DNA from 2 places in the Neisseria dentiae genome. Region 2 is predicted to be linked to the other one. Evidence: riboswitches for the same ligand, from Rfam matches in the RefSeq annotation. Region 2 holds a riboswitch; the other holds the start of a gene.

The links. Region 2 has a riboswitch for thiamine pyrophosphate ahead of thiM (hydroxyethylthiazole kinase). Riboswitches for the same ligand answer to the same signal wherever they lie in the genome.
Region 1: it holds a riboswitch for thiamine pyrophosphate, as region 2 does, so the genes downstream of both, H3L92_RS10995 (NRAMP family divalent metal transporter) here and thiM (hydroxyethylthiazole kinase) in region 2, are expected to answer to the same signal.

Annotation. Positions count from the first base shown of each region.
Region 1 covers NZ_CP059570.1:2,346,640-2,351,136, forward strand. Annotated here, with positions in the region: gene H3L92_RS10990 (hypothetical protein) at 84-413, opposite strand; gene H3L92_RS10995 (NRAMP family divalent metal transporter) at 513-1,730, opposite strand; TPP riboswitch at 1,847-1,947, opposite strand; partial or broken gene H3L92_RS13445 (lipoprotein signal peptidase) at 1,988-2,128, opposite strand; gene H3L92_RS11000 (hypothetical protein) at 2,163-2,657, opposite strand; gene H3L92_RS11005 (YiiD C-terminal domain-containing protein) at 2,918-3,352, shown strand; gene H3L92_RS11010 (M16 family metallopeptidase) at 3,430-4,497, opposite strand, start outside.
Region 2 covers NZ_CP059570.1:2,709,984-2,714,480, forward strand. Annotated here, with positions in the region: gene H3L92_RS12750 (DNA-directed RNA polymerase subunit alpha) at 1-772, shown strand, start outside; gene rplQ (50S ribosomal protein L17) at 798-1,172, shown strand; TPP riboswitch at 1,871-1,967, shown strand; gene thiM (hydroxyethylthiazole kinase) at 2,082-2,897, shown strand; gene thiD (bifunctional hydroxymethylpyrimidine kinase/phosphomethylpyrimidine kinase) at 2,984-3,790, shown strand; partial or broken gene H3L92_RS12770 (IS5 family transposase) at 3,976-4,497, shown strand, end outside.

The DNA of each region.
Region 1 (4,497 bases), 360 kb from region 2:
GGTAATGAGTAGGTCGGGCATTTATGCCCGACAAAACCGAAAAATATAACGGAATGTCGGATATAAATGCCCGGCCTACGCTGCTACCCGCTGCGCCGTTTCAAGGCCGCTAGCACCACTTCGCGTTGCAGCGCCTGGCGGAACATCGTGCCGAACGGCATCACATCTTTATTCGCCACCACAATCACGCGTTTGCGGCTTTCGGGATTTTGCCAAAGATCAAACCACAACCCGCAGGCATGGGCGGCCATGCGCACGGCCTGCTCGGTGCGCTCGGGCTGCAAAGCCAGCCTGAACAGCGCGGGGTTGCGGATAAAATAATCGCTGAGCCGGTTTTTCGACACCGCATAATCGGCCCGGTCGCGGTCGATGGGCAGCACGGGCACAGGCAGTTGGTTGACGATATTCATCATAGTGTGTCTCCGATGGTTCCGATATCAACGGCTTCCATTGTGGCACAAATCGGGCGGCAACGAACCGTGTTGAATCAAAAACCGGCGATCCGGCCGCCTTCACGCCCACAACAGATAAACCGCCGCCATCGCCACCAGATAAACCAACCCCAGCCAGGCCAGCGGCAGCAGGCCGGACTGTTTGGGCAGGCTGCCCGCCAGCCCCAGGTTCAGCCACGCAAACACGGGGGAGGAAAGAAAAGAAGCCGTCATCGCAAACGGTATCATCTTGCCGACCGCGCCGCTGAAAAACTGAATCAGCACAAACGCCGCAACCGCCGCCGCAATAATCCACACGCGCAAAACGCCGTCGCTTTCCGAAACTTCAGACGGCCTGCCCCGCAGCAAATCCACCGCTTGCCGGTTGCAGCGCGAATAACCGTCCACCGCCACGATGGTGGTGCCGTAAATGCAGGCAAACGCCGCCAGCACCATCGGAACATACATAAACCCGCCGATGGCCGCGGTGTACATATCCACAAACTGCCCGATAAACTTCCCGCCGCTCAAAGGCGGCACGTTTTGCCCGTATTGCACGCGCGCGCCGAGCATCATAAACATCAGCGCCAATATGATGGTAACGGCGTAGCCGGTGTTGAAATCGACCATGCGCCTTTCACGGTAGCCCGCGTGGCGGCGTTTTTTTTCTTTCACCCACATCGAACCGGCCACGCTCAATTCCATCGGCGCGGGCATCCAGCCCATCAGCGCGGCCAGAAACGGCACGGCGGCCAGCGTCCACGGCGAAGGATCGGTAAAGCCCGCCGCCGGCGGCGGGGGCGGCTTGCCGAAAGCCATCAGCAAAGCGGCGGCGGTTACCGCGCTCAACAGCAGCATGATGATTTTCGACACTTGGTCCAGCCGCCGGTATTGGTGCGAAAACAGCAGCACCACAAAACTCGCCAACACAATCAGGTTCAGCACGTTCAGGCTGATGCCCTGCGGCAGCACCATGCCCAGCAGCAGCGCCGACAACAGCGTGCCGCCTGCGATGTTCACCACCGTGGCAAACAGGTTGAATGCCAGAAACAGCCACAAATAAGCGCGCCCACGTTCGGCATAGCCTTCGAGCAGGGTTTTGCCGTGCAGGGCGGCATAATCGAACGCAATGCTGAAAAACGGATATTTCAAAACGTTCACCAGCACAATCAGCCCGGCCAGCTGCCAGCCGTAATACGCCCCCGCCTGCGTGGAGGCGATAATGTGCGAACCGCCCACCGCCGACGAGGCCATGATGATGCCGGGGCCGAATGTTTGGAAGAAGCTCGGTTTGTTCATCAAATTTCCTTTCCGGCAGTCATAAAAAATGCTCCTGTTTCTCGTTTATAGAAAGAAACAGGAGCGCCGTTGCTGCGGTTTCAGACGGCCTGATAAAGCCTGATGCCGTCTGAAAAATACAATAGGCCGAAACTTCCCACGCAGGCATTATCCTGATCGGGTGTAAGGGTAACTCTCAGCTGCGCCCGAAAACGGCGCGGCACCCCTGTTTCTGTTTGGTGATTAAAACACGGAAAGCACCCGGCGTAAATGCGCACGGGCGGAGACCTTTGCAAAACCCTCAGATGCGGATGCAGTTCAAGGCGTAGCAGCGCAGCGAGCGCAGACATATCAAGTAGATAGGCAAGCGAGCGAGCAGCGCACAACGTAGAAATGCGCCGCATCTGAGGGTTTTGCAAAGGTCTCGGGCGGTTTTACAAACGGTGGGCCGGATCACAGGCGGCGGCATTGGTCTTCTTTATTGCCTTTAACCTGATTGCCCGAGCCGCCGATGCGGCCTTTGTTGCCTTTGCATTGCAGGTTGCCGCCGATACGGTTGCCGTTCACAGACGCACCGGCGTTGTTGTCGAACAATTGCAAATCGCCGTCAATCCATGTATCCGCCACTTTTATCGCATCCGACTCCTTCACCTGTATGTCGCCGTCGACACGGGCGCGCTCAACCGTAACCGCACCGGCCTTGTCGGCTTGGATATCACCGTCGATGATGGCGCCGAACGCTTGCAGGTTGCCGCCGCGCCCAACCTTCACATTGCCTTTAACGCCCGTACCGTTTAAGGTGCAGCTTTGCCTGGCCGGCACCAACACATCGCCGTCTATCGAAATATCCGCCAGCGTGCCGTTGCACGTTTGCGTTTCGGCATAGGCTGCCCCGCTGAATGCCAGCACGGCGGCGGGAATCAGAATGGATCTGCATAATTTGTTCATAGTCGGTTGCTCCAAAACATCGAAACCCTGCCGCCGGAAATCGAAGCACTTAACGGCAGAACCTGCACATTGCGCCCCGAATGCGGCATATACGGCTGCCATTCAAGCATAAAGCCCCGCTCACGGCTAGAATATTTGCTTCACTTTTCACAACACAATCAAACCCAACGTTTGTTTCAATCTCGTGACCAAACGGCAAAAAGTGGGGCAACTGCCGCCGCAGGTTTTATAATATCCGCCCCGCCGAATTAGGAAGCACCATGACCCCCGCCGAACTGCAAAACTTTCTTCACCGCAACATTCCCGCCTCTGCCGCCCTGTCGCTGGCCGTAACCGAAAGCTCGCCCGCACGGGTGGCATTGCTCGCGCCCATCGCCGTTAACCGCAACCACCACCAAACCGTGTTCGGCGGCAGCATCGCCATGCTCGCCACCTTGTGCGGCTGGTCGCTCGTGCACCTCAACTACCCCGAATACCGCGGCAAAATCGTGATACAGGAAGGCCGCACACGCTATCTCAAACCCGCCGCCGGCGACTTAACCGCCGTGTGCGAAACCGCCGACCCGGCAGCATGGGCGCAATGCACGAAAATGCTGACCGAGCGCGGCAAAGGCAAAATCACCCTATCCTGCCGCCTGTTCAGCGAAGGGATTTTGGCGGCGGAATTCGAGGGGAAATATGTGGTGCTGGCTTGATAAAAAGGCCGTCTGAAACATTTCAGACGGCCTTTCAATTTTTCCAACGGTTTCCGGCGCAAACCCTGCGCGGCAGGTTAGGGCTTCTTCACATATTCCGGCTGCACCTGCGCTGGCTGCACCACCACCACGCTGGAGCGCTCGGGGGTGAGCAGGCGGGCGGCGGCCTGCACGTCGGCGGCGGTAACGGTTTGCAGGCGGCGGCGCAGTTCGGCTTCGTCGCCGTAGCTGAAGCCGCGGGCTTCGAGCCTGCCCATCAGCGAGGCTTGGGCGCTCATCGAATCTTTGGCATAGATTTCGGAAGCGGCCGCCTGCGTGCGCACCCGTTCCAACTCGGTGCGGCTGATGCCGTTGCGGGCGATGTCGGCGATTTCGCTGCGTATCATTTCAAGCAGCTCTTGTTCGCCCGTGCCGCCGGCGGGCATGGCGATGATGCTGAACAGAGGCATTTCGCGGCTGAACATATCGTAGTTCACGCCGATGTCGAGCGCGGCCTGCCTGCCGCGCACCAGGTTTTTGTCGAAGCGGCTGGAGGCATTGCCGCCGAGCACGTCGGAAAGCACGTCGAGCGCATAAGGCATTTTGTCGTCGATGCGGGTAAGTTTGGGCACGCGGTAGGAAAGCGCGAGCACGGGCTGGCGGGTTACGGCCGATTCGGTTTGTGCGCTCGCGGGGCGGGTTTCGGCGGCTTCGCTCACGGTGTTGCGCGGCGGCAGGGGCTTGGCGGGAATCGCGCCGAACAGCCGTTCGGCGGTTTTGAGGGTTTGCCGTGCGTCCACATCGCCCACCACCACCAACACGGCGTTATTGGGGGCATACCATTGGCGGTACCATTGGCGCAAATCGTCGGCTTTGAGTGCGTGCAGATCGTTCATATAGCCGATAACGGGCGCGCGCAGGGCGGGGGTTTGGTAGCTGTTGAGGTAAATGTGTTCCCACAGCTTGCCGAAGGGGTTGTCTTCGGTGCGCTGGCGGCGCTCTTCGCGTATCACGCTCATTTCGTTGGCGAATTCTTTGTCGCTGAAATTGAGGTTGGCCATGCGGTCGGCTTCCATTTTCAGCACTTCGGGCAGGTTTTTGGCGGCCACGTTTTCGAAATACACGGTTTCGCTGCGGTTGGTGTAGGCGTTGTTTTGGCCGCCCAA
Region 2 (4,497 bases):
CGGTGTTCAAGAAGATGTCGTTGATATTTTATTGAACCTGAAAGGTGTGGTTTTCAAACTGCATGGTCGTAGCCAAGTTCAGTTAACCTTGAAGAAGTCTGGAGCGGGTGCCGTGGTGGCAGGCGATATCAGCCTGCCTCACGATGTGGAAATCATCAATCCTGAGCACGTTATTTGCCATCTTTCCGACAACGGTCAGATTGAGATGGAAATTAAAGTGGAGCAGGGGCGGGGTTACCAGTCTGTTTCCGGCCGTCGGGTTATTCGCGATGAAAACCGACAAATCGGTGCAATTCAGTTGGATGCGAGCTTTTCGCCCATCAGCCGTGTTAGTTTTGAAGTTGAACCTGCACGTGTAGAGCAGCGTACGGATTTGGATCGTTTGGTGTTAGATATCGAAACCGACGGTTCTATCGATCCGGAAGAGGCAGTTCGTAGTGCAGCGCGTATTTTGATTGACCAAATGTCTATTTTTGCCGATTTGCAAGGCACGCCGGTTGAAGAGGTTGAAGAAAAAGCGCCTCCTATCGACCCGATTCTGTTGCGCCCGGTAGATGATTTGGAATTGACAGTACGTTCGGCTAACTGCTTGAAAGCTGAAGATATTTATTATATTGGCGATTTGATTCAGCGTACCGAAACCGAACTTTTGAAGACACCTAATTTGGGTAGGAAATCTTTGAATGAAATCAAAGAAGTTTTGGCTTCCAAAGGTTTGACGTTGGGTTCTAAGCTGGAAGCTTGGCCGCCGGTGGGCTTGGAAAAGCCGTAAGTTTGAAGATTAAAGGATAAGTAAGATGCGTCATCGTAATGGCAATCGTAAATTAAACCGTACCAGCAGCCACCGTGCTGCGATGCTGCGCAATATGGCCAATTCTTTATTGAGCCATGAAACCATCGTAACCACTTTGCCGAAGGCTAAAGAGTTGCGCCGTGTGGTGGAGCCCTTGATTACTTTGGGTAAAAAACCTTCGCTGGCAAACCGCCGCTTGGCATTCAACCGCACCCGTGACCGTGATGTGGTGGTAAAACTGTTCGATGAGTTGGGCCCGCGCTTTGCTGCCCGCAACGGCGGTTATATCCGTATTTTGAAATATGGTTTCCGCAAAGGCGATAATGCTCCGTTGGCATTGGTTGAGTTGGTGGATAAAGCTGCTGAAGCAGCAGAATAATCCGGCAGTTTGATTCGAATTGAAACCGTATCCGGCTAAACCGGATACGGTTTTTATTTTTGATGTCTTTGAAAGTATGTTAGGGCCGCTTGAAATATTCACTCACCGTTTATAAAGATTGAGACCTTTGCAAAAAAACCAGTTCGAACTTGAAAACGTTTGTGTCTTGTCATCAGTTTCGCCAGTCCGCTGCGCTACCCCATGCAGGCGGGAATCCAGCCTTAAAACCATCAAGTGTTTTATAGTGGATTAAAATAAGAATGCCGAAGTAGGGTAAAACGATTCTTTAGCATATCGCCCAATTGCAAGTTTGAATGCAGTTATTTCATTTCGGAGTTTTTATTTGAATTCACTATATTTGAATAACTTGCAAAAAACGACTGGATTCCCGCCTGCATGGGGTAGCGCAGCGGACTGGCGAAGCTAATGACGATAATCGGATGTTTCAAACAGCCTAAACGAATATTGCAAAGGTCTCAGGTTGATTGACTATAAATAGAAACGGATCGGTATGTTTTTTCGGTTTAATGAAGAAACGGAGGGGTAGGTGATAATTTGTTTTGATGCGAAAGCAAACGCATTGGTCGGGCGTATTCAAACGGCTATGGCTCCCTGCTATTAAAGCTCCGGGCGGCATCACTTCTTACGCAGATGGCCATTTATCGCTTGCATTCTTTTTAGAAATTACATAATATTCATTTGCTTAGTCGGGGTGCTGTCGTGATGGACGGCTGAGATGATACCCGTGAACCTGATACAGTTAATACTGGCGTAGGAAACTAAAATGGCAGCCATCTGTTTGGGAATTGATTTGAAAACCGCAACCGATGCCGTTTGAAACGGTATCCGGTTGCGGTTTTTTGTTTTCCTATGCGTTTTATTGTTAGAGCCAAAGGAGGAGCTTATACCATGCAATTTCATTATTTGGCCGAAGTGCGCAGTAAAAATCCGTTGATTCACAATATTACCAATATCGTTGCTGCCCATTTTTCTGCAAACGGTTTGCTGGCGGTGGGCGCGTCGCCGATTATGGCCGACAGTGTGGAAGAAATGGAGGAATTGGCTGCATTAAGTTCTGCCTTGGTGTTGAATATCGGCACGTTGGATGCCGATAAGATACAGGCGATGTTGGTTGCCGGCCGTTCGGCCAACCGGGCCGGCGTGCCGGTGGTGTTGGATCCGGTGGGCGTTGGCGCCACGGCATTTCGGCGGGATACTGTTCAAACTTTGTTGCAGGAGATCCGTTTGGCGGCGATTCGCGGTAATGCGGGAGAAATGGCGCAGCTTGCAGGAGTGGCTTGGTCGGCCAAAGGCGTGGACGCGGGCAGCGGAGCGGCCGATGTGGGGGCGATTACGGCGGCTGTTGCGCGCCGTTATGAAACGGTTGCCGTGGTGAGCGGCGAAACCGACTATGTTTCAGACGGCCTGAAACTGGCGGTATTAAACAACGGTACGCCTTTGCTGCCCAGCATCACCACATCCGGTTGCCTGCTCAGCGCGGTATGCGGCGCATTTTTGGCCGTGGCGCCCGCAAACGATTATCTGGCGGCGGCAATTGAGGCCTGCACGGCATACGGTGTGGCGGCAGAGCGGGCAGCCGCAGGGTTGCAGAACACGCAGCACGGCACGTTTATGATCCGCTTTATCGACAGCTTGGCCGCAGTAACAACAGAACAGGTTGCCGCCGCAGCCAAAGTGCGGTGGGCAGATATAGAGGCCGTCTGAAAAGTCTGAAAAAAGTGTTCAGACGGCCTTCATTATATCTGCACAATCTTAATCAACGGGAACAGCCACAGAAACAGGAGAACATCATGAACCAGATTGCACAAGTCCTAACCATTGCCGGCTCGGATTCTGGCGGCGGTGCGGGCATACAGGCCGATTTGAAAACCTTTCAGATGCGCAGCGTGTTCGGTGCCAGCGTGATTACCGCCGTTACCGCACAGAACACCTTGGGCGTGAGTCATATCCACACGCTGCCGTTGGATTCGATACGCGCACAAATCCGTGCGGTGGCAGAAGATTTTTCGATTTCGGCATGCAAAATCGGCATGCTCGGCACGGCTGAAATTACCGAGTGCGTGGCAGAAATGCTGCGCAACAGACCCTTCGGCCGACTGGTGCTCGACCCCGTGATGATTGCCAAAGGCGGTGCGCCGCTGTTGCAGTCTGATGCGGTTGCCGCCTTAAAACGCAGCCTGCTGCCGCTGGCCGACGTGGTAACGCCCAATCTGCCGGAGGCGGAAGCATTAACCGGCATCAGCATCAGCAGCGATGCCGATACAGAACGTGCCGCACGCTTATTGCAGGAAGCAGGCGCACAAAACGTGGTGATTAAAGGCGGCCATAGCGGCCAATCGCAGAGCAGCGTCTGCCGCGATTGGGTGTTTACCCCCGACGCGCATTTTGCCTTGGAAAGCCCGCGTATGCCGACACCGCATACCCACGGCACCGGTTGTACTTTCGCTGCCTGCATCACGGCGGAACTGGCCAAAGGGGCGGACATCGAAACCGCCGTCAAGCTGGCGAAGCAATTTATCACCGCCGCCATCAGCCAACCGCTGAATATCGGGCACGGGCACGGGCCGGTTAACCATTGGGCTTTTCAGACGGCTTGAATTTCCGGCCGACAAGCATTGCTGATGTGTGGCTATAGTGGATTAAATCACTTCGAAACCAGGAAGCAAGCTAGCAGTACGGAGTCGATTCTGTTGCCGGTTTGATGGCTTACAAACAAAATCTTTTTTCGAAATAGATGTCGTCATCATAATCCACAAGGCATGAGATTATCCTGCCATCACTCATGAAACAACCTGCCCACCGTTGCCACGACCTCATCGACCGTCACTGGCGCTTTATCGAAGCCCGCCTGCTCGGATGCAAGGCAGCCGGGGCGGTCAAGCAGTAGATAACAGGCGATTCATCAATACCATTTTCTGGATACTGCGTACCGGCGCACACTGGCGGAACCTGCCGCTCGATTACGGCGGCTGGATCAACATCCACCATCGCTTCATCTGTTGGTACAACAAAGGCATTTGGACGAAACTGGTGCTCATCCTTTCGGGAGAACAAAGATATGAAGTGATTGATGCCACTCATATCTAAAGTTCATCTCCATACGACGGGAGTCACAGGCGGCAATGAAGGCATGGGCCTCATAAAAAGGGGGGGGGGCTGAATACCAAGCTGTATTTAGCGGTGGACGTCCATGGGGTGCCGGTAAAATTCGTGTTAAGCGAAGGCGGTGCGGCAGATTGTCTGTTTGTCGAAACGCTGACTGCGATACGGCCGCCGACTGTACCGTTACTGTCACTTGGTAGAA